Regions from separate parts of the Streptomyces sp. NPDC002784 genome, predicted to be linked through region 1. Evidence: riboswitches for the same ligand, from Rfam matches in the RefSeq annotation. Region 1 holds a riboswitch; each other region holds the start of a gene.
The links. A riboswitch is a leader RNA that binds a small molecule or an ion and turns the genes downstream of it on or off. The one in region 1 is predicted to bind cyclic di-AMP.

Region 1 (7,824 bases):
TGTGACCATCGGTGGCATGTCGGAAGCCGCAGCAGCGCCCCTCGCCGAACCGCGGCCGCCGCGCAAGCTCTACCGCAGCAGCGACGGACGCTGGCTCGGGGGTGTGGCGCGGGGGCTCGCCGGGCACCTCGGGCTGCCGGTGATCTGGGTGCGGCTCGTCTTCGTGGGCCTGTTCATGGCGGACGGCCTCGGCGCCCTGCTGTACGCCGCGTTCTGGTTCTTCGTGCCGCTCGGCGTCGGCGGCGTCGCGGGACAGCGCCCGCCCTCCCTCGTCGGCACCGAGACCGCGGCGGACGGCCGCCGCAGACTGGTCGCCCGCAAGCCGGACAAGGGCCAGATCGTCGCCCTGCTCCTCATGGTCGTCGTCGCCATGGTCTTCGTGGGCAGCGTCGACGTCGGCACCGGCGCGCAGGCCTATCTCTGGCCCGCCGTCCTCGTCAGCGCGGGCGTCGCCCTGGTCTGGCGGCAGGCGGACAACGCCCGCCGGGCCCGCTGGATGGAGGTCGGCCGCCGTCGGCGCACCCTGACCCTGCTGCGCGCGGCCGGCGGAGTGCTGCTGGTCACCGCCGGTGTCTCCGGCATCTTCGTGCTCCAGGGCTCGGCCGCCCACCTCGGCTCCGTGCTCCAGGCGGCCCTCGCCGTCCTCGTCGGCATAACGCTCCTCGCGGGCCCGTATCTGGTCCGCATGACCCAGGACCTCTCCGAGGAGCGGCTGATGCGCATTCGCGCCCAGGAGCGCGCCGAAGTGGCCGCCCATGTCCATGACTCGGTGCTGCACACCCTGACCCTGATCCAGCGCAACGCGGAGAACGCGGGCGAGGTGCGCCGCCTCGCCCGCGCCCAGGAGCGCGACCTGCGCACCTGGCTCTACAAGCCCGAGGGCACCGGGAAGGACGAGGCCGAGGAGCCCGACACCCTCGCCGACGCGGTCCGGCGCAACGCCGCGGAGGTGGAGGACAAGCACGGGGTCCCCATCGAGGTCGTCGTGGTCGGCGACTGCCCGCTCGACGAGCGGATCGGCGCACAGATGCAGGCGGCGCGCGAAGCGATGGTGAACGCCGCCAAGTACGGTGGCGAGGGCGGCGCCGTGCAGGTCTACGCGGAGGTCGAGGGGAAGACGGTCTTCGTGTCCGTCCGGGACCGCGGTCCCGGCTTCGATCTCGACGCGATACCCGCCGACCGGATGGGCGTCAGAGAATCGATCATCGGCCGCATGGAGCGCTACGGCGGTACGGCGCGGTTGCGCGCGGTACCCGACGGCGGCACGGAGGTCGAACTGGAGATGGAGAGGGCGGAGAAGACGTCATGAGCGACGAGGCAAGCGGTACGGCGGAGGCCACCGGCAGCGCGGGTGAGCGCCGGGTGCGTGTGGTCCTCGTCGACGACCACCGGATGTTCCGTACGGGGGTCCAGGCCGAGATCGGCCAGACCGAGCAGACCGGCGTCGAGGTCGTCGGCGAGGCGGCGGACGTCGACCAGGCGGTCACGGTGATCACCGCGACCCGCCCCGAGGTCGTCCTCCTCGATGTGCACCTGCCGGGCGGCGGCGGTGTCGAAGTACTGCGCCGCTGCGCCCCGTTGATGGCCGACGCGGCGGAGCCCGTCCGCTTCCTGGCGCTGTCCGTCTCGGATGCCGCGGAGGATGTCATCGGGGTGATCCGGGGCGGTGCGCGGGGCTATGTGACCAAGACGATCACCGGCACCGACCTGGTCGACTCGATCTTCCGGGTGCAGGAGGGCGACGCGGTCTTCTCGCCGCGGCTGGCCGGCTTCGTCCTCGACGCCTTCGCCTCCACCGACGCCCCTCCGATCGACGAGGACCTGGACCGGCTCACTCAGCGCGAGCGTGAGGTGCTGCGGCTCATCGCCCGGGGTTACGCGTACAAGGAGATCGCCAAGCAGCTGTTCATCTCGGTGAAGACGGTCGAGTCCCATGTCTCGGCGGTGCTGCGCAAGCTCCAGCTCTCCAACCGGCACGAGCTGACCCGGTGGGCGACGGCCCGACGGCTGGTGTGAGCCCGGATCCGCCTCACACACCCCGCCTCACACGACCCGGGTCGCCCCGGCGAACGGCATCTCGGTGATCGGCGCCACCCGGACCGGAGCGGACGGGTTCGGGGCGTGGATCATCTGGCCGTTGCCGACGTAGATGCCGACATGGGTGATGCCGGAGTAGAAGAACACCAGGTCGCCCGGGAGGAGTTCGGCGCGGGAGACCCGGCGGCCGGCGTCGATCTGGGCGTAGGTGGTGCGGGGCAGCGAGACTCCCGCGGCGCGGTAGGCGGCCTGGGTCAGTCCCGAGCAGTCGAAGGCGTTCGGGCCGGTGGCGCCCCACACATAGGGGCTGCCGAGCTTCTGGTAGGCGTAGGCGACGGCGTCCGCCGCACGGGAGTCGGGCGCCTGGCCGGTGGCCGCCCCGGGGGCCGCGAGGGGGGTGCGCGGGTCCGGCGCGGAGCGGGTGGCGCGCTCGCCCGTGTCCTCGCCCGGCTCCGCGCGCTCCTCGGCCGACAGCCGGGACAGCAGCCGCTCGGCGGCGTCCAGCTTCCCGGTGATCGTCTTCTTGTGCCGCTTCAGCTCCGCCTGGCGTGAGGTGAGCGAGGCCAGTTCGACCCGCGCGGCCCCGCGCAACCGCTCGATGGCGCGCAGCTGTTTGCGTACGTCGGCGACGGAGGCGGCCTGCCGGGTGCCGACGCGCTCGACGAACTCGGCGCCCTCCAGATACCGCTCGGGGTCGTCGGTGAGGGCGAGCTGTACGGCGGGGTCGAGACCGCCGTCGCGGTACTGCGCCGCGGCCATGGAACCGAGTGCGTCCCGGGCCGTGTTGAGCTTCTCCGTCCTGCGGGCGGCCTCGTCCCGCAGCGTCTTCAGCCGCGCCTCGGCCGCGTCCGCCTTCTCCTTCGCGCCGTTGTACTTGTCGGTGGCGGCCTCCGCCTCCCGGTACAGCCGGTCCACCTCCGCCTTGACCTGCGCCGGTGTCCGTACGGGCTCGGCGTGCCCGGTGCCGTCGAAGCCCGTCGCGGTCGCCGCGCCCGCGAGGGCGACGGTGGCGGCCGTACGGACGGTGGTGCCGCCGGCCGAGCGCTGCCGGGGCTTGCGGTGCGCTGCCATGGGGACTGCACGTCCTTTCGCACGACTCCTGTGACCCGCCCGGCCCGCACGCCGCCAGGGGAGCGGAGCACGGCCGCACGCGTCCGGCGGCGGCCCGCACAGGGGGAGCGGTCCGCCGCCGGACTTTCTCGGCGGTGGTGTCCGGCTGCCGCCCCTGGCCCGGGCGGCGGTGGGGAGCCGGTCACCTGGAGGAGGACGCTAAACCTGGGTGTGCCGGGTGGGTGACGTCTTGTCCGGAACTGCCATGGGCGGATCACCGGGTGACCGCATGTGACCGTGATCCGCGAGTGGGGCGGTCGCCTTCACGCTGAGCGATGACCGAAGTGGGGGTTTCCGAGGCGGGTGGGGGCGGCGGGGTGCTATGGCGCGCATATATGCACGCTCCGCCGCGTGGGGAAGGCGGGCCGGTGCCGGGCGTTCCGGAGGCCCGGTGTCAGGCGTCGCGGAGGCCGCTGATTAGGCTCCGGCCTCATGGACGTACTCATCCATCTCTTCGTCGGCCTGCACATCATCGGCATCGCCTCCCTGCTGGGCGGATTCCTCACCCAGCTGAAGGCGATGGGCCAGGGCACCGCCCGGTTCGTGCCGGCGATGCTGCACGGCGCGCTGACGATGCTGGTCACCGGGGTGATCCTGGTCGGGCTCAACCAGGCGGACGACCAGACCGTCGACAACATCAAGATCGGCGTGAAGCTGGCCCTGCTGATCGTGATCCTCGGGCTCGTCTATGTGAAGCGGGACGACGAGAAGGTGGACAAGGGCCTGTTCGGCCTGGTGGGCCTGCTCACCACGGCGAACGTCTTCATCGCGGTGCTGTGGACGTGAGCCCGGCGTCCTGGGCGGCGGACGCGGCGTAGGCCCGCTCCTCCCGCACCGCCCCCGCGGCGACGGCGAGCCAGGCCGCGACCGCGATCCACAGCAGGACCTCCCCGGGGGTCTCCAGCCAGGGGACGTCCACCGCGGCGGCCACCGACAGGGTCGCCGCCGCGGTCATGCCCAGCGGGAACACGGTCGCCCAGCGGCGGACGTCGTAGCGCAGCCGCGGCCGGATCACCTCGGAGACGAGGAGCACGGCGTACCAGGCCAGGTCGAGCGCGAGCACGCCGGCGGTGACCGTGCGCAGGACGTCGTCGGCATCGTCGTTCCACAGGTGCAGGCGCGCGCTGTCGGCGGCGATCAGCCTGGAACCGGCGAGCGCGGAGATGGCCATCGCGCCGCCCGCCACCCACTGGTCCCCGGCGCCCTTCACCACCTGGTGTGGATCGAAGCAGGCCAGGGCGACGGCGTAGAGGACGAGACCGAGCCAGAACAGCACCAGCGCCGCGTGCGCGAGCCAGGCCGCCGACTCCGCCGCGGCGAGGGTGGCGCCGAGTACGGCGAGGCCCTGCGTGGCCACGCAGCCCAGGAACACCGCGCCGGGCATACCGCGGTGCCAGTGGCGCACGACGACACCGAGCAGGCCCGCCCACAGCAGGGCGGCCGCCGCCAGCAGGGCCCCGGCCAGGACCTGCCATCCCTCGGCGGAGAAACGGGTGCCGAGCACGGCCGTCGCCGCGACGGCGGTGAGCGCGGCGGGGGTGCCGGCCTCCTCCCGCCAGCGCCGCGGCTGCCGCAGCAGCCGTACGACGAAGTCCCCGGCCAGGCCCAGCCAGGCCGTGCAGCCCACCGCCAGGGCGATCAGGGAGAGGACCTCGTGCCCGGTGAGGTGCAGGCCGACCGACACGATGCCGGTCGCCATCACCGCCGCCCCGGCCGCCGGAGGACGCAGCGCCCACCAGGCGCTGAGTGAGCGGAGCACAAGGGAGCCGGACATGCGCCGATGCTAAGGAGCGCGGCGCGGCCGGCGAGGGGGCACGCGCGCGTGGGCGGGCAAACGGGGCGCCGAATCACCCCCGCGCGCGTGCCGCGTCGGATCAGGCCGGCCGGACCACGCTGTGGATCGAGCCCTCGCCGTCGTAGTAGACCGACTCCTCGCGGACGTACGTGCCGGGCTTCGGGGCATGGATCATCATGCCGTTGCCGATGTAGATGCCCACGTGGGTGACGTCGTCGTAGAAGAAGACGAGGTCGCCGGGGAGGGCGTTGGCGAGGGAGACCGTCGTGCCGGCGTCGACCTGGTCGTACGTGGTGCGCGGCAGGGAGATGCCCGCCGCGTTCCAGGCGGCCTGGGTCAGCCCCGAGCAGTCGTAGGAGTCGGGACCCGTGGCGCCCCAGACGTACGGCTTGCCGATCTGCGCGCGGGCGAAGGCGATCGCCTTCTCGGCCTTCGTGGCGTAGGAGGAGTCCGCGGTGGCCTCGGACCCGGTGCTGCCGGTGGAGGTCTCCGTCGAACCGGAGGAGGAGCCGCTCTGCTGCTGGGCCGCCGCCTTCGCGGCCTCATCGCGGCGCTGTTCCTCCGCCGCCTGCTGATCGGCCAGCTCGGCGGCCTTGCGCGCGGCCTCCTCCTGGCGCTTGCGCTCGATCGCGGCGAGCCGCGCCTTCTCCTCCGCCGTCAGCTGCGACAGCAGCTCCCGCGCGTCGGCGAGCTTCTTCTGGACCGTGGACTTGGCGGTCTTCAGATCGGTCTGCGACTCGTTCAGCGTCCGGAGGCTCTCGGTGGCCTCCTTGCGCTTCTTCATCGTCGCCGACTGCTCGGTGATGTAGTCGTCGACCGCTTCCTTCTGGCGGCCGGTCATCCGGCTCATCAGCTGGGTCTGGTCGAAGTAGTCCTGCGGGGTGTCGGCGAGCAGGAAGGTCGCGGTGTCGGGGACGGAGGCGCCGGTGCGGTACTGCGCGGCGGCGAAGGACCCGAGCTCCTCCCGCGCGTCGTTGAGCTTCTGGGTGCGCTCGGCGACGTCGTCGAGGAGGGTGTCGACCTGCTTGCGCTGCTTGGTGGTCCGCTCCTTGGCGGCGTTGTACTTCTCGGTCGCCGTCTCCGCCTGCCGGTAGAGGTCGTCGACCTTCTTCTCGACCTCTTCGAGGCTCGGCTTGTCGTCCGTGGCCGGGTTGGCGTTGGCCGTCTGGGACAGCAGGGCCACGGAGGTGAGGGCGGCCGTGGCAAGGGCGGGGGTCCGTATGCCTGCTACGCGCGTACCCGCGGGACGCGACTTGCGGTGCGACGCCAAGGGAGGCGACTCCTTCCAATGGTCCGCCTACCGGGTTAGCTGTCGGGTTCGGGCGGGTGGTTAGGAAGGGTTGCCCTACGACCGTGTCCCGTACGGGAGTCGGGTCGATTCACCCCAATGTTCGGTGGGTCCCCGGCTCGGCTGCCAGGCGGCAGCGGACTCGGCGGAGGCCGCGCGGCCCGGCGAGGTTCGCCGGTGGGGGTCGTACGGCCTGTGCGGCACGGTAGCCAACTCGTGTGGCGCCTGTGAAGGTTGATGGGTGATATGCCCGATACATTTTCGTGACCTTGGGTCCCGGCGTCGGGGGACCTGATCGATCTGGACGGGTCTGCGGCGACCTGTCCGCCGACCGGTTCCCGTCCGATGCTGTGACCAAGGTCTCCGCCGCAGGTGTACGGGGGTGAAGGCCCCCTGCCCGGCGGGCGCGACGCGACGATCCCCGGCCGCCGATTCGGGGGATGTTCTCAGGGCGGCGGCGGGCTGTCAGTGGGGAGCCCTAGACTCGGAGAGCGATGAGCAGCCTCTTTGACGACAGCTTCCTGGCGGACCTCCAGGCCCCTCGGGCCCATGCCGAGGAACCCCCGCCGCCGCCCGAGGACGATCACGCTCCGGAGCCGGTTCCGGACGATCTGTTCGGCGGGAAGTTCGACGTGCCCCCGGACCGGGACGCCTACTACCGCGACGGCGCCCCGCGCCCGGCCCTCGACGCGGCCGCGCTCATCGAAGGGCTGAACGAGAACCAGCGCGCGGCCGTCGTGCACTCCGGCACCCCCCTGCTCATCGTGGCCGGCGCGGGCTCCGGCAAGACGCGCGTGCTCACCCACCGCATCGCCCATCTGCTCGCCGCGCGGGACGTGCACCCCGGGCAGATCCTCGCGATCACCTTCACCAACAAGGCCGCGGGCGAGATGAAGGAGCGCGTGGAGCAGCTCGTCGGCCCGCGGGCCAACGCGATGTGGGTGATGACCTTCCACAGCGCGTGCGTGCGGATCCTGCGGCGCGAGTCGAAGAAGCTCGGCTTCACCTCCTCCTTCTCGATCTACGACGCCGCCGACTCCAAGCGCCTGATGGCCCTGGTCTGCCGTGACCTGGACCTCGACCCCAAGCGCTTCCCGCCGAAGTCCTTCAGCGCCAAGATCTCGAACCTGAAGAACGAGCTGATCGACGAGGAGGACTTCGCCGCCCAGGCATCCGACGGCTTCGAGAAGACCCTCGCCCAGGCCTACGCGCTCTACCAGTCCCGCCTGCGTGAGGCGAACGCGCTGGACTTCGACGACCTGATCATGACGACGGTCCATCTGCTGCGCGCCTTCCCGGACGTCGCCGAGCACTACCGCCGCCGCTTCCGGCACGTCCTCGTCGACGAGTACCAGGACACCAACCACGCCCAGTACGCGCTCGTGCGCGAGCTGGTGGGCACCGCCGAGCACCCCGTCGACGTACCGCCCGCCGAGGACGACCTCAAGCCCGCCGAGCTCTGCGTCGTCGGTGACGCCGACCAGTCGATCTACGCCTTCCGCGGCGCGACCATCCGCAACATCCTCCAGTTCGAGGAGGACTACCCGGACGCGACGACGATCCTGCTGGAGCAGAACTACCGCTCCACCCAGAC
Region 2 (7,824 bases), on a different contig from region 1:
CCGCACCGCCCAGGAGGCGTGCACCTCCGCGCCGATCTCCAGCAGCGGTGAGGATGCGGCGGGCAGCGCGTCGACTCCCTCGTCGGCCACCGCCCGCGCGGCCTGTACCGCCTGGTCCACGACCCGGTCCAGCTCGGGAGCGAGCCGGGCCAGCACGGCCGTGGCCTCGAACGGATCGAGGCTCAGCAGCCGTACGGTCGCGGACGCGGGCCCGCTGACGCTCTCGTAGACGGCGCAGTACGCCGCGTCCACCGGTCCGAGCCCGGCCGCCCGGGCGGCGACCCCCAGCACCACCGGCTGGTGCGCCCCCTTGGGGAACGCCCGCGCCAGCGCGTCGAGTTCGTCGCAGGGCCAGACGGCCCGGGCGGCCCGCAGCAACTGCCGCCCCAGCTTCCGCGCGGCGGTCCGCAACGCGGGCGAGGGGGTGCGGGCGTCCGCGGCCGCGTCCAGCGACACCGCGTCCACCCCGAACGCGGCCGACGCGGCGAGGGCCGCGGCGACCCGCCCCGCCGTGTGCAACCGCCCGCGGCAGAAGTCCTCCAGAGTCCCGGCCCCGGTGATCCGTCCCGCCTTGACGGCGGCCTCGGCCCCGCCGGAGTGCGCGTGGCCTCCGGCGGGGAACCGTCCGTCGGCCAGGACGAGCAGCGCTGCCCTGGACATCAGAAGAGGAAGTAGCGCTGTGCCATGGGCAGTTCAGCGGCGGGAGCGGCCTCGACCAGCTCCCCGTCGATGTGCACGGCAAAGCTGTCGGGATCCACCCGCACGTCGGGCCGGGCGGAGTTCTCCCGCATGTCGGCCTTGGTGACCCCCCGGGTGGACTCGATCCCCACGAACCGCTTGCCGAGCCGCAGCCGCTCGGGCAGCCCGTCCTCGATCGCCGACGGGGCGACGAAGTTCAGGGAGTTGGCGGCCGGGCCGCGGCCGATCGCGCCGTACATGGGCCGCGGCAGGACCGGCTGCGGGGTGGGGATGGAGGCGTTGGCGTCGCCCATCTGCGCGTAGGCGATCTGCCCGCCCTTGATGACCAGGTGCGGCTTGACCCCGAAGAACGCCGGTTCCCACAGCACCAGGTCGGCGAGCTTCCCGGTCTCCACGGACCCGACCTGCCCGGCGATGCCCTGGGCCAGCGCCGGGTTGATCGTGTACTTGGCGACGTACCGCCGTACCCGGAGATTGTCCGCGCGCCCGTCCCCGGGCAGCGCTCCCCGCCGTCCCTTCATCACATGCGCGGTCTGCCAGGTCCGCATGACGACCTCGCCGACGCGTCCCATGGCCTGCGAGTCGGAGGAGATGATCGAGATGGCGCCGAGGTCGTGCAGGATGTCCTCGGCGCCGATGGTCGAGGGCCGGATGCGGGACTCGGCGAAGGCCAGGTCCTCCGGCACCGCGGGGTTCAGGTGGTGGCACACCATCAGCATGTCGAGGTGTTCCTCGGCGGTGTTGACGGTGAACGGCCGCGTCGGGTTGGTGGAGCTGGGCAGCACATGCGGCTCGGAGACCACGGTCATGATGTCCGGCGCGTGCCCGCCGCCCGCGCCCTCGGTGTGGTAGGCGTGGATGCCCCGGCCGCCGATGGCGGCGAGGGTGTCACCGACGAACCCGGCCTCGTTCAACGTGTCGGTGTGGATGGCGACCTGGATGCCGGTGCGGTCGGCGACGGTCAGCGAGGCGTCGATGACGGCGGGCGTGGAGCCCCAGTCCTCGTGCAGCTTCAGCCCCATCGCGCCGCCGCGGATCTGCGACAGCATCGCCTCGTGCGAGACGGTGTTGCCCTTGCCGAGGAAGCCGACGTTGAGGGGGTACTGCTCCATCGCCTCCAGCATCCGCGCCAGATGCCAGGGCCCCGGCGTCACGGTGGTCGCCTTGGAGCCCTCGGCCGGTCCGGTGCCGCCGCCGATCAGCGTGGTGATCCCCGCCGCCAGTGCCTCGTCGGCGATCTGCGGGCAGATGAAGTGGACGTGCGCGTCGATGGCGCCGGCCGTGAGGATCCGGCCGTTGCCCGCGATGATCTCGGTCTCGGGGCCGATGACGAGGTCGGGGTGGACCCCGTCCATGGTGTCGGGGTTGCCCGCCTTGCCGAGGCCGGTGATCCGCCCGTCGCGGATGCCGACGTCCGCCTTGACGATCCCCCAGTGGTCGATCACGACCGCGCCGGTGATCACCGTGTCCGGGGTGCCTTCCGCGCGCGTGGCACGTGACTGGCCCATGGACTCACGGATGACCTTGCCGCCTCCGAACACCGCCTCGTCACCGGAGAGTCCGGGGCCGCCGGAGCGGTCCTCCTCGATCTCTACCAGCAGATCGGTGTCGGCGAGCCGGATCCGGTCGCCGGTCGTCGGGCCGAACAGGTCGGCGTACGCGGCCCGGGAGATCTCAGGCATCGAGGGCACCTCCGGTCTCCCCGCGCAGCCCGGGCACGACGCGGGCGCCGGCCAGCGGGACGAGTTCGACGTCGACGGGGATGCCGGGCTCGAAGCGCACGGCGGTGCCGGCGGCGACGTTGAGGCGCTTGCCGCGGGCGGCGGCGCGGTCGAAGTCCAGGCCGGGGTTGGCCTCGGCGAAGTGGTAGTGGGAGCCGACCTGGACGGGCCGGTCGGCGGCGTTGAGCACGGTCAGCCGGGTGACCTCGCGGCCCTCGTTGAACACGACGGGCTCGTCCGCGAACAGGATCTCTCCGGGAATCATCGAAGCCCCCTCAGACGATCGGTTCGTGGACGGTGACGAGCTTGGTGCCGTCCGGGAAGGTCGCCTCGACCTGGACGTCGTGGATCATCTCCGCGATGCCGTCCATGACGTCGTCCCGGGTGAGCAGCTTGCGTCCGGAGGCCATCAGCTCGGCGACCGTACGGCCGTCCCGCGCGCCTTCGAGGATGTGCGAGGTGATGAGGGCGACCGCCTCGGGGTGGTTGAGCCTGAGCCCGCGGGCCCGGCGCTTCTCGGCCACGTCGGCCGCCACATGGATCAGCAGTCTCTCTTGCTCGTGCGGGGTCAGTTGCACAGCCCACCTCACAGTCCTCGCTCCGGACCGTGCGGGGCCCGGTTGCCGCAGCCACGGGCAAAGTGCCTGGTGGCGTGGAGGGAGGCTAGTTGGACCGGGTTTCGGGCACGTTAACCGAGCTGTGACCCGTCGGGGGTCCGAGAGCGCCGCCTCCGGAGCTGCCGGCCGGGCGGAAGCCGGTGGAGGGCGGCGAGCGATCTGGCGGCCCGGGCCGGGGAACTGACGCGCGTTCGGGCCCCGTCCAGGCGTTGGCCGCCAGGGCGACGCATCAGCGGGGCGAGAGCGGCGAGAGCGAGGCGCACGCCCCCACGCTGGCGCGCGCACCGCGGGTGCTGGACGGCGAGCGCCGCACGGCTCGGTTCACGCTGCCGCCCCGCTCGGAGAGTTGACGCAGGTGAGCCCGGTCCGGCCATTCGGCGATGGCGCCGAGGCGTCCGGACCGGAGTCGAAACGGACCAAAGGAGGTACCCCCTTTCGGCGTAGCCGTGTCTCCTGCCGTGGGCCCGTCAGGGTTGCGCAACGAGGCTAGGCCCTCACCCGAAAGAGACGTTCCGGTGCTGGTCCGGGCATCCTCCGTAGCCTCGACGCTGGTTCGAACGGAGCAGTGTCCACCCGAACGGGTGAGTGGTGAGTAACGCCACAAATCCCCGGTTCCATTGGGATTTTCGGACATCCGTGAGCCAAGATCCCTGACTGACGACAAGCCCCCGCCACCACGGCGGGGCGATCCGGGCGGACGCCGAGTCCTGCCGCCGCCCGGATGACCGGTCGACAGGAGTGGATCGGCAGGAGTGGAGGACCCGAGCACGACGGGTCGCCGGCACGGATGTCCGTGCCGAGCAGCCCTTGGGGTGAAGCCGCATCGCGGCCGGGCAACTTCGCCAGCCCGAATCCGACAGGTCATCCTTCACAGGCGGCTGACGAAGGGTTGCGCATGACTGCGCTCAATCGTGTCCCGTCGCTCATGGCCCGAGCCGGTACGGCCTCGGCTCTGACCATCGCCGCCGTGGGCGGTTCGATCGTGGCCCCGGGCCTCTCCGCCGAAGCGGCTGCGGCCACGCCGGCGACGAAGGCACTCCAGGTCGCGGCCTCCAAGAAGGGCTCCCCGTACAAGTACGGCGCCACGGGCCCGTACCGCTTCGACTGCTCCGGGCTGACGCTGTACTCGTTCAAGAAGGCGGGCAAGAAGCTGCCTCGTACGGCGGCCCAGCAGTACAACAAGACGCGCCACATCTCCGCCAAGAGCCGCAAGGCCGGCGACCTCGTGTTCTTCCACTCGGGGTCGAACGTCTACCACGTCGGCATCTACGCCGGGAAGGGGAAGCTCTGGCACGCCCCGAAGACCGGGGATGTGGTGAGGCTGCAGAAGATCTGGACCAAGAGCGTCTGGTACGGCCGGGTGAGCTGACCGGCCGCCCGAAGGGCGGCGGCGCCCCTGACACGCCGCCGCCCTGACGGGTGCCCGAGTGACCGCTGCGCGGAGCCGGACCGCTCCCGGGGCGGGTCAGCGCCGTACCGCCCGCGGGGGCGCCCGCTAGGGCTCCTGCTGACCGGCGGTGGTGACCGGCCGGGCCGGTACGGTCCAGGGAAGTTCGATGGAGACCGTCTTGCCGCCCTCACGGGTCGGCCTGACTCTGAGTCGGCCGCCGCACTCGGCGGTCAGCCAGCGGATGATGACCAGACCGCGGCCGTTGTCCTGCTGGACAGCGGCCGGCAGTCGTTTGGGGAACCGCGGGTGGCTGTCGGTGACCCCGATGCGCAGGTGTTCGTCGTGGCTCAGTTCAAGGTCCACCGTGAAGGTGGGTGACTGGCCGAGGGTGTGCTGTACGGCATTGGTGGCGAGTTCGGAGACGATGAGCCGGATGGTGTCGGCCACGTCCGTCCCTGCGGGCAGTCCCCATTCCTCGAGCGTGCTGACCACATAGCCGCGGGCCGCGGAGACCGAGGCGGGATCGCTCGGCAGAGTGACGGATGCTTCCAGATGGTCTGCCATGGCGGCGTCGTCCCTTTCCCACGGGACCGCAGTCCGACACGGAGCGGATGGTTCGAGTACGGTCCCGGACTGGTGCTTCCTCGCCAGACTGCCATTACCGCGCCGGTCACGGTGGCGATCCACCAAGATATGCATATATCTGTCGCTCGATGCGGTGAACTCTGCGACGCGAGAGCGTATTTGGGCGGCCCGGTTGGAGTAAGGAGTAGCGCATGCAACACGGTCCCGCGGTACGCCGCCGGAAGCTGGGCGCCGAACTGCGTGCGTTGCGCGCCGGTGCGGGGCTCACCAGCGGTGAGGCGGCGCGGCTGGTGGGCTGGCACCAGTCGAAGGTCAGCCGGATCGAGACCGGGGCCAGCGGGGTGAAACCGGCCGATGTGCGGTTACTGCTGGACGCCTACGCCGTCGCCGACTCCCAACTACGGGAGTTGCTGCTGGTATTGGCGGGCTCCGACGACGGCGCGGGCCGGCACCACTGGTGGCACGCCTACCGCGGGGTGCTGCCGCCGACCTACCGGGACTTCATCAGCCTGGAGTCCCAGGCGAGCGCGATGCGCACGCTGGAGACCTCCGTGGTGCCGGGGCTGCTCCAGACGCCCGAGTACGCCCGGGAGGTGACCCGGGCCGCGGTGGGCGGCCTGGACGAGACGGACGAGCGCCTCGACACGCTGGTCGAAGTGCGGCTGGCCCGCCAGGACGTGCTGCGCGGGGAGCCGCCGCTGGAGCTGAGCGCGGTGCTGGACGAGGCGGTGCTGCACCGGGAGATCGGCGGGCCCGGGGTGATGGCCCGGCAGCTGTGGCAGCTGGTGGAGGCGGGACGCCTGCCACAAGTGCGGCTGCAGGTGCTGCCGTTCACGGCCGGAGCGCACATCGGAGTCACCGGGCCTTTCGTTATTTTCTCATTTTCGCGCACTTCTGATCTGGACGTGGTTGTTCTCGACCACTTGACGAGTAGCCTCTACCTCGAACGGAAAGAAGACCTCCAGGCGTACACGGAGGCCTTCACCACCCTTCAGATCCACGCCCTTTCGCCCGAGGAATCGCTGGATTACATCGCCGGGCTAGCTGACGGCGCGTAAGGAGGCACCATGACCGCACTGCCTCGGAACGTACCTTCCAGTACCGAACTGCACGACGTGCAATGGCTGCGCAGCAGTTACAGCACGGGTGCGAACAACTGCGTGGAGACCGCTCGGCCGCTGACCGGCCCCTGGGCCGGACTGTTCGCCGTACGCGACTCCAAGGCCCCGGCCGGACCCGCGCTGCTCTTCTCCCCCGAGAGCTGGGCGGACTTCACGGCCGCGATCCGGTCCTGACAGTTGCGATCAGGTTCCGAGCAAGTTCCGAGCAAGTTCTGATCAGCATCCATCAGTTCCACGGCGGCAGGGCCGTGTCACGCCGACTCATGGTCGTGTCTCGCCGATGACTCGTACAGCGCGTTCGATCTGACCGCCCGTGAGATCCGCACGGGCGGTCAGCCGCAGCCGTGAGATGCCGTCGGGCACGGAAGGAGGACGGAAACAGCCCACGGCCAGGCCCGCCGCCCGGCAGTCCGCCGCCCAGCGCAGCGCCCCCTCGGGGGACGGCGCGCGCACGGAGACGACCGCCGCGTCCGGACGCACCGCCTGATGGCCCGCGGCCGTCAGGCGGGCGTGCAGTTCGCTCGCCACCGCACGCGCCTGGGCCGCCCGCTCCGGCTCCCGGCGCAGCAGCCGCAGCGCCGCGAGGGCGGCACCGGTCGCGGCGGGGGCGAGTCCGGTGTCGAAGATGAACGTCCGGGCCGCGTTGACCAGGTGGTCGATGACCCGGGCCGGGCCGAGCACGGCGCCGCCCTGGCTGCCCAGGGACTTGGACAGCGTCACCGTGACCACCACGTCGTCGGCGCCGGCCAGCCCCGCCGCGTGCGGAGCGCCCCGGCCGCCGTCGCCGAGCACGCCCAGGCCGTGCGCGTCGTCCACGAGCAGGCCCGCCCCGTACTCCCGGCACGCCTCGGCGAGCCCGGCCAGCGGGGCCGCGTCGCCGTCGACCGAGAAGACCGTGTCGGAGACGGCGACCGCCGGCCCGTCGTGCGTCCGCAGCGCCTTGCGCACGGCGTCCGGTTCGGCGTGCGCGACCACCTGGGTCGTACCGCGGGCCAGCCGGCAGCCGTCGATCAGCGAGGCGTGGTTGCCCGCGTCGGACACGATCAGCGAGCCGTGCGGCCCGAGCGCGGTGACCGCGGCGAGGTTGGCCGCGTAGCCGGAGGAGAAGACCAGCGCCGCCTCGAAGCCGCAGAAGTCCGCCAGCTCCCGCTCCAGCTCGCCGTGCAGCTGGGTCGTACCGGTGACGAGCCGGGAGCCGGTGGCGCCGCCGCCCCAGGTCCGCGCCGCGCGCGCGGCGCCCTCGGTGACCTCGGGGTGGTGGGTCAGGCCCAGGTAGTCGTTGCCGGCCAGATCCAGCAGCGGCGAGTCGGCCGGGCGAGGGCGCAGCGTCCGTACGAGTCCGGCGCGGCGGCGCAGCTCCGCCTGCTCGTCGATCCAGCCGAACGCCATGAGTCCTCCGGAGATTTTGTAGGCAGCGCACAGACACTAGCGGGACGACCAGGCACCCACGGTGTGGCAATACCCACACGTCGAAGGGGCCGAGTTGTACGAACTCTCCTTGGCCGGGGACCACTCCTTAGGACAGGATCAGCTCTCATGGACCTGCTGAACACGCTGCTGGACAAGGGGCTGCGGCGCGAGCTGCCGACCCGCGAGGAGGCCCTGGCCGTCCTCGCCACCTCCGACGACGACCTGCTCGATGTGGTGGCCGCGGCCGGCAAGGTGCGCCGGCACTGGTTCGGCCGCCGGGT
Region 3 (7,824 bases), on a different contig from region 1:
GCCGACGTACGCGGCCGGGGCCTGATGATCGGCATCGAGTTCGGCCGGCCCTCCTCGCTGAAGCTGCGCAGCCGGTGGACCATGCTGCAGACGGCCCGCAAGGGACTCTTCGCGCAGATGGTCGTCGTACCGCTGCTCCAGCGGCACCGGATCCTCACCCAGGTCTCCGGCGACCACCTGGAGGTGATCAAGCTGATTCCGCCGCTGATCGTGGGGGAGCGGGAGGTCGAGCGGTTCGTGGACGCCTTCACCGAGGTGATGGACGACGCGCACGGCGGGGGCGGGCTGATGTGGGACTTCGGCAAGACGCTGGTGAAGCAGGCCGTCGCCAACCGGTAGGGCCACCCCGTGGCGGGCAGGCTTGCCTCTGAGGCAAGGAATTTGCCGTAGAGGCAAGGCCCCGGCTGAATGGAGGGCATGAGCTCTCCCGAGACCGGGCCGGACGACGACCTGCCCGCGGTGGCGCCGCAGCTGCGGGCCCTGCGCCGCCAGGCCGCCCTCACCCTGGAGGCCGCGGCTCGCGCCGCCGGTCTGTCGCCGGCCCACCTGTCCCGTCTGGAGACGGGACAGCGCCAGCCCTCGCTGCCGATGCTGCTCTCGCTCGCGCGCGTCTACGGTACGACCGTCTCGGAGCTGCTCGGCGAGACGGTCGCCGACCGGGACGCCGTCATCCGCGCCGCCGACATGGAACCGACGGCGGCCGGCGGCTGGACGTACCGGCAGGCGGGCGCGCCCGGCCGGGGGATGCAGGCGCTGCGGCTGCACGTCCCCTTCGGCTCCAAGGGCGACATCGTGCGGGTGCACCCCGGCGAGGAATGGCTCTACGTCCTCACCGGGCGGCTCCGGCTGCGCCTCGGGGACACCACGCACCGGCTCGCCCCGGGCGACAGCGCCCACTTCGACTCGCTCACCCCGCACCGCATCGCCGCCCTGGACCGGGACGGCGTGGAGCTGCTGTTCGTCCACACCTTGCTGCAGAGCCCCACGACCGCCCTGTGCCTGGGCCCGACCCCCGGAGAGACGCCATGAGCGACATGGAGGAGAGGTTCCCGCGCGCCCTGTGGATCCGGCTGGTCATCTACCTGGCGGTGGGCCATGTCTTCGCCGCGTTCGTCTATCTGATCTTCGAGCTGGGGGCCGGGCAGTAGCCGCCGGGCTCAGTCGAGCAGCCGCTCCCGCAGCCGCTCCCGGATCTCCGGGGTGATGCCGAGCCCCTGCTCCAGGTAGGTGTCGACGTCGCCCCAGGTCTCCTCGATGGTGTCGAAGGCCGCCGTGAGGTACTCGGCGCGCGCGTCGAAGAGCGGGCTGAGCAGCTCCATGACCTCGGGGGTGTGGGTGTTGTTGCGCTGCACCTTGTAGCGGCGGTGCTTGGCGTTGGACTCCAGGTAGTCGGCGAGGATCGCCTCGCGCTCGACGCCGAGGGCGAGCAGCGTCACCGCGATCGACAGTCCGGCCCGGTCCTTGCCCGCCGCGCAGTGCATCAGGGCCGGAACGCTGTCCTCGGCCAGGGAGCGCAGCACCTGGGAGTGCTCGGCGGTGCGCTCCTTGACGATCGTGCGGTACGACTCGATCATCCGGTTCGCGGCCTTGCCGTCGTCGAGGATCTGCCGCAGCTGCTCGATCTCGCCGTCGCGGACCATCTTCCAGAACTCGGCGCCGTCCGCGGGGTCCGTCAGCGGGAGGTTCACATTCCGGACACCGGTGAGTTCGACGTCGGGGCCCTCCAGCTTCTGGTCCGCCGCATTGCGGAAGTCGAAGATCGTGTGCAGGCCGAGGGAGTCGAGGAACGCCGTGTCCTGCTCGGTCGCGTGCGCGAGGTGGCCGCTGCGGAACAGCACGCCGTAGCGCACCCGCCGTCCGTCCGTGGTCGGCAGCCCGCCCACGTCACGGAAGTTGCGCACTCCGGCCAGCTCGGGCTCGGTCGACGGGACCTGCTGCGTCACTGGGGCTCCTCCCACCGGATCCCGCCGACTCGGGTCGCCGGCGGACACGCCTTGACGATACGACATGCACACCGGCCGCTCATTGAATGCGGCAAAACGGGCGAACAACGTGGAAACCCTGCTGATTCATCGCGGGTTCACGCATCAACCATGATGTGACGGTTCTCCGCCCGCGCCGCTTCTGGGTGTTCTGTCCGAATTGCAGCCTTCCTTCCAACTCGCTCTGGAATAAAGGGGTGTGGAGCAGCGTCACGTGAGCAGCGTCATATCCGTGACCGAGCGTCGCCCGTCATGTTCACGTAATTCACCCGTTTCTCAAGGGCGTTTGCGGGAACGGCCCCTGCTTAATGCACGCAAAGTGACGAGGAATTCCCACAGGGGATCAAGAGGTACGGCTTCATGCGGAACCTTCTGCTTGTCCCTTTGCGTCTTGGTCGCTTACGTTCGCCACCAATCCGAGCGGAACGCCTAATCCTGCCGCTGCTCGGAATCCGCACCCACTCACCCGTGCACGGCAGGAGCGGGGGACCCACAGGCACCACCGCCTGGTCCGGTTCCCGGAACAGGCTCGGGGTCAAGTCGCGCCCAGCGCGCGGCCGGACATCTCCAGTCCGCACCCGACAGCTCACCTCGTAGGCGCCGGAGAGGAAATCGCCATGCCCGCGAAGGGTAAGCACCGCCGTCCCAAGGCCCTGCGCTTCACTCGCTCGATCGCCGTTGCCGGCACCGGTGGCGCCGCACTCGCCCTCCCGCTCCTGGGGGCCACCGGCGCCCACGCGGCCCCGTCGCAGTCCGTTCCGGAAAAGGCCGTTCAGTCGGTCCAGACCGCGGACAAGAAGGCGGCCGAGAAGAAGGCCACCGCGAAGAAGGCCACCGCCACGACGTACACGGTGCGCTCGGGGGACTACCTTTCGAAGATCGCGAACGAGCAGCACGTCAGCGGTGGCTGGGAGAGGCTCTACGCCGACAACCGTGAGGCCGTCGGCGACGACCCGGCGCTGATCCACCCCGGCCTGAAGCTGTCGATCGGCAAGAGAGCCGCCACGACGGACACCGCCGAGAAGCCGGCCGCCAAGTCCTCCGCGAAGTCCTCGTCCGCCGAGTCCTCCTCGTCGGGCTCCGCCAAGTCCTCCGAGGCCGCGGAGTCCTCGCAGGCTTCGGAGTCCGAGGCGGCCCCCACCGCGCAGGCCGCGCAGAGCTCCGCCGGCGGCTTCAGCTCCCCGGTCTCCGGTGCCGGGGTCGGCACCGCCTACAAGGTCGCGGGCAGCATGTGGTCCAGCGGCTACCACACCGGCGTCGACTTCGTCGTGCCGACCGGTACCTCCCTGAAGGCCGTGGGCGCGGGCACCGTCGTCTCGGCCGGCTGGGCCGGCGCGTACGGCAACCAGGTCGTCATCCAGCTCGCCGACGGCCACTACGCGCAGTACGCCCACCTGTCCTCGCTGTCCGTCTCCAGCGGCCAGTCGGTGACGGCGGGCCAGCAGGTCGGTCTCTCCGGCTCGACCGGCAACTCGACCGGCCCACACCTGCACTTCGAGATCCGCACCACGCCGGACTACGGCTCGGACGTCGACCCGGTCGCCTACCTCCGCGCGAAGGGCGTCTCCGTCTGACGGACGCGCCGCCGAGGAACCACCTGCCTGACACGCCGCCGAAGGCCGGACCCCAGATCCCCGGGTCCGGCCTTCGGTGTTTTTATTCCGGAATTGGCCAAGCCTTGAAGAGTGGGGTATCTCACCGGCCGTCAACCCCTGCCTACGGTCGCGTAGGTCACATTCGAAGGTGAATCATGACCCGATGTGGCAGACGATTCGAAGAGTGACAACAGAGCAGTGATCGGGTCGTACGTGGCGCTGGGGGACAGCTTCACCGAGGGCGTGGGAGATCCCGGCCCGGACGGGGCGTTCGTCGGCTGGGCCGACCGGTTCGCGGTACTGCTCGCGGACCGCCGCCCCGAGGGGGACTTCCGCTACACGAACCTGGCCGTACGCGGGAAGCTGCTGGACCAGATCGTGGCCGACCAGCTTCCCAGGGCGCTCGAACTCGCCCCGGACCTGGTCTCGTTCTGCGCCGGCGGCAACGACATCATCCGGCCCGGCACCGACCCCGACGAGGTCGCCGAGCGGTTCGAGCGGGCCGTGGCCCGGCTCACCGAGGCCGCCGGGACCGTCATGGTGACCACCGGCTTCGACACCCGTGGCGTGCCGGTGCTGAAGCATCTGCGCGGCAAGATCGCCACGTACAACCTCCATGTCCGGGCCATCGCCGACCGGTACGGCTGCCCGGTGCTGGACCTGTGGTCCCTCAAGACCGTGCAGGACCGGCGCGCCTGGGACACCGACCGGCTGCATCTGTCGCCCGAGGGACACACGCGGGTGGCGCTGCGCGCGGGACAGGTCCTCGGTCTGGAGGTACCGGCCGACCCGGACCAGCCCTGGCCGCCGCTGCCGCCGCGCGGGACCCTCGAGATCCGGCGCGACGATGTGCAGTGGGCACGCGAATACCTGGTGCCGTGGTTCGGGCGGCGGCTGCGCGGGGAGTCGTCGGGCGACCATGTGACCGCCAAGGGCAGTCTGTCGCCGGGCGACATCAGGATGTGGATCGAGACGGCCGTCTGAGCCAGGCGCCGGGGCCGGGGCGGGCTCGACCAGTGAGGTGACGGCGGGGGAGTGGTGCACGCGCGCGTGCGGACCCCGGTGCTGGGATGGGCCCGTCCCGTCCCCACGCCCGGAAGGTCGGCCATGACCGTACCGCTGCCCCGTCCCACCGCCACGCTTGCCGTTGCCCTCCTCGCCCTCGGTCTGCCGCTCCTCGCGGCCGCTCCGGCGACCGCGCTGGCGAGCCCCGCTGCTCTTTCGGTGACGGCTCCGGCCGGCCCCGCCGCCTCGGCCGTGCGCAGCGCGCCGGTCTCGTCGACCATCACGGTGACCGGGGTCGGCTCCGCGACCGCCGTTCCCGATCTGGCCATCGTCAGCGTCGGTGTCGAGGCCGTCGGCAAGACCGCGCAGGCCGCCCAGGACGCCCAGAGCAAGGCCGCGAACGCCCTGCTGAACGCGGTGCGCGAGCGCGGGGTGGCCGAGCAGGACGTGCGTACCGAGGGGCTGTCCCTGACGCCCGTGTACAAGTACCAGGACGGCAACTCCACGCTGACGGGGTATCAGGCCGCGCAGAACTTCTCCCTGAAGATCCGCATGGTTGCGCGGACCGGCCTGATCCTGCAGTCCGTCACGGACGCCACCGGTGACGCGGGCCGTATCCACGGGGTCGTCTTCGACGTCGCCGACCGCACCGAACTGCGGGCACGCGCGCGTGCGGCCGCGCACAAGGACGCGCACGCCAAGGCGCTCCAGTACGCCCGGCTCAGCGGACGGGACCTGGGACGGCTGGTCTCGCTCACCGAGGGCGTGTCGGGCGGGCCCTCCCCGGTCCCGGCCCCCGCCGACGTGGCCGGGAGCGGGGTGGGCGTGCCGATCGCGCCCGGCGAGATCCAGGACGACGTGCGGGTCACGGCCGTCTACGAGCTGGACTGATTCCGGGGCTCACCGCGCCGCCGCGGTCAACGCCTCCAGCCCCACACCGAGTTCCCGGGCCAGCGCCTCGTCGGCCCACTCCTGCGCACGCGCGCGGGACAGCGCGCCCGGGTAGGACGTCAGCTGGACGGCGAGCCCGTCGAGCAGGGCCGTCAGGCGCAGGGCCGCGCCGGCCGGGTCGGGGCAGCGGAACTCGCCCGCGGCCACCCCTTCGGCGATGACCTCGGCGAGGGCCGCCTTCCACTGCGTGTCGAGGGCCTGGGTGACCTCGCGCAGCGCGGGTTCGCGCAGCGCCGCGGCCCAGCCCTCGATCCACAGCCGCCAGCCCTTGGCCTGGCCGGTGGGCGCGTACCAGCGCACCGCCGCGCGCAGCCGGCGCAGCGCGGTCGTCCGGCGCCCGAGCAGCTTGCGCAACTGGGCCAGGTCGTCCTCGGCCGCGTGGGCGAAGGCGGCGGCGACCAGCTTCTCCTTGCTGGAGAAGTGGTACAGCACCAGGGCGTTGCTCACGCCGAGCGCCGACGCCACGTCGGCGATCCGCACCGCCGCCACGCCCCGCGCCTCGATCTGCTCGACGGCGGCCCGCAGCAACTCCTCACGCCGCTCCGCCACACTCAACCGAACCCTCGCCACGCGCCTCACCCTAATCCTTGCCCCCCAGGCCGCCCGCCCGCGGGCCGCACCGCCGAGGCACGCCAAGCCGGGGGCGCGGCCCTGCCGCCGCGATCGGCAGACCGCCGCTTGCGTGCCGCCCGGCGGGCTGAGGTGGAGCAGACGGCTTATGTGCCGTTAGGCCGCTGAGGTGCGACAAGCTGGTGCGGGCCGCCTTGTCCGCCGAGGTGCGGTGCGCCGGTGCACGGTGCCCTTGTCCGCCGAGGCGCGGCAAGGGGTGCGTGCCGCCTTGCCCGGTGCTGTGAGCCACGCCAGTGTGTGCTGCCCCGTCGCGGAAGTGGGCAGGCCGGTGGCGCCGCCCGGCTGCCGAAGTGGGGTAAGTGGGTGTGCGCTGCACCGTCGCCGAGGTGTGGCGAGCCCGGGTGTGCTGCTCTGTCGCCGGTGTGGGGCATGCCGGTGGGCGCCGCCCGGCCCTCGTCGTGCGGCGAACCCGGTGCGCGCCGCCCGGCTGCCGGAGTGGGGTAAGCCGGTGTGCGCTGCACCGTCGCCGAGGTGCGGCAAGCCCGGTGCGTGCCGCCCTGCCCCCCCCGCCACCCGGTCCGTCACCGTGCGGCAAGGACAGTGCGCGTCGCTCAACCTGCCGTCTTGGGGCGAGCCGGTGGGTGGTTCAGCGGTAGGGGCCATATCGGTCTGTGATGGTGGGGAGCCGGGCCGTGGCGAGGGCGTGGGCTGCTGCGCGGGGGGTTGTGCCGTCGGTCTGGGCGCGGGTCAGTATCTGCTCGGTCAGGGTGCGCATCGAGCGGCGGACGCGGGCGAGGGCCTCCGACGCGTCGGGGCCGATGTCGCCGAAGAGGGTCCACCACCACCAGGCGTTCGTGCCGGAGTTGACCACGACGTCGGGGAGCACGGTGACCCCGCGGCCGGCGAGCAGCGCCTCGGCCTCCGGCAGCACCGGCATATTGGCCGCCTCGACGATCCAGCGGGCGGTGATCCGCTCCTGGTTCACGGCGTCGACGGCGTACGACACGGCCGCCGGCACCAGCACCTCCGCGTCCGCCGACAGCCAGGCGTCGCCCGGCAGTTCAAGGTCCCCCGGGCGCAACGCGGCGCGGTCCACGGTGCCGTACGCGTCCCGCGCGGCGAGCAGCGCCTCGACGTCCAGGCCCGCCGGGTTGGCGACGGTGCCCTTGAGGTCGGCGACGGCCACCACCGTCAGCCCCGCGCGCGTGAGGAACCGGGCCGTGGCCCCGCCCATGGTGCCGAACCCCTGCACGGCCACGCGCGTGCCCGCGTAGGGCACCCCGGCCCGGTCCAGAGCCGTGAGCGCCGACTCCGCCACCCCGCAGCCGCCGACCAGTTCGTCCAGCCCGATGCCGTCGACCTCCACGGCGAAGGCGTCCGCGAGCCGGCGCCGGGCGGCGGCCTCGTCGTCGAGCAGCGGATACACGGCCTGGACGGACGACACCAGGCCCGCCTCGGCCGCCGCCCGGTCCACCAGGTCCTGGCTGAGCCCGAGATCCTCGCCGGTGGTCCAGAAGCACTCGACGTACGGCCGCAGGGCCCGCAGGTAGCGCACGAGCAGGCCGTACGCCGCCGGATCGCGCGGATCGCAGTCGATGCCGCCCTTGGCTCCGCCGAGCGGGATGTAACGGCCGGCCGGGTCGTAGTGCAGTGCTTCCTTCATGGACATGCCGCGGGCGAGCCCCGTGATCTCGTCGAGGGCGCACCCCTCGCGCATCCGC

Region 2: it holds a riboswitch for cyclic di-AMP, as region 1 does, so the genes downstream of both, ACWD1Z_RS09260 (C40 family peptidase) here and ACWD1Z_RS02840 (NlpC/P60 family protein) in region 1, are expected to answer to the same signal.
Region 3: it holds a riboswitch for cyclic di-AMP, as region 1 does, so the genes downstream of both, ACWD1Z_RS04995 (LysM peptidoglycan-binding domain-containing M23 family metallopeptidase) here and ACWD1Z_RS02840 (NlpC/P60 family protein) in region 1, are expected to answer to the same signal.

What each region holds. Positions count from the first base shown of each region.
Region 1 is NZ_JBSFVD010000001.1:630,083-637,906, reverse strand. Features, by position in the region: gene ACWD1Z_RS02865 (ATP-binding protein) at 17-1,309, shown strand; gene ACWD1Z_RS02860 (LuxR C-terminal-related transcriptional regulator) at 1,306-2,016, shown strand; gene ACWD1Z_RS02855 (NlpC/P60 family protein) at 2,044-3,108, opposite strand; gene ACWD1Z_RS02850 (hypothetical protein) at 3,580-3,933, shown strand; gene ACWD1Z_RS02845 (tellurite resistance/C4-dicarboxylate transporter family protein) at 3,911-4,921, opposite strand; gene ACWD1Z_RS02840 (NlpC/P60 family protein) at 5,022-6,212, opposite strand; cyclic di-AMP (ydaO/yuaA leader) riboswitch at 6,220-6,373, opposite strand; gene pcrA (DNA helicase PcrA) at 6,725-7,824, shown strand, end outside.
Region 2 is NZ_JBSFVD010000003.1:435,552-443,375, forward strand. Features, by position in the region: gene ACWD1Z_RS09235 (urease accessory protein UreF) at 1-660, opposite strand, end outside; gene ACWD1Z_RS09240 (urease subunit alpha) at 660-2,381, opposite strand; gene ACWD1Z_RS09245 (urease subunit beta) at 2,374-2,685, opposite strand; gene ACWD1Z_RS09250 (urease subunit gamma) at 2,696-2,998, opposite strand; gene ACWD1Z_RS09255 (hypothetical protein) at 3,157-3,387, shown strand; cyclic di-AMP (ydaO/yuaA leader) riboswitch at 3,804-3,929, shown strand; gene ACWD1Z_RS09260 (C40 family peptidase) at 3,933-4,406, shown strand; gene ACWD1Z_RS09265 (ATP-binding protein) at 4,533-4,991, opposite strand; gene ACWD1Z_RS09270 (helix-turn-helix domain-containing protein) at 5,204-6,070, shown strand; gene ACWD1Z_RS09275 (DUF397 domain-containing protein) at 6,080-6,307, shown strand; gene ACWD1Z_RS09280 (8-amino-7-oxononanoate synthase) at 6,395-7,522, opposite strand; gene bioB (biotin synthase BioB) at 7,670-7,824, shown strand, end outside.
Region 3 is NZ_JBSFVD010000002.1:73,931-81,754, reverse strand. Features, by position in the region: gene ACWD1Z_RS05015 (aspartate aminotransferase family protein) at 1-339, shown strand, start outside; gene ACWD1Z_RS05010 (helix-turn-helix domain-containing protein) at 418-1,029, shown strand; gene ACWD1Z_RS05005 (DUF6126 family protein) at 1,026-1,148, shown strand; gene ACWD1Z_RS05000 (tyrosine-protein phosphatase) at 1,158-1,943, opposite strand; cyclic di-AMP (ydaO/yuaA leader) riboswitch at 2,428-2,597, shown strand; gene ACWD1Z_RS04995 (LysM peptidoglycan-binding domain-containing M23 family metallopeptidase) at 2,600-3,556, shown strand; gene ACWD1Z_RS04990 (SGNH/GDSL hydrolase family protein) at 3,776-4,561, shown strand; gene ACWD1Z_RS04985 (SIMPL domain-containing protein) at 4,685-5,473, shown strand; gene ACWD1Z_RS04980 (TetR family transcriptional regulator C-terminal domain-containing protein) at 5,483-6,103, opposite strand; gene ACWD1Z_RS04975 (Glu/Leu/Phe/Val dehydrogenase dimerization domain-containing protein) at 6,750-7,824, opposite strand, start outside.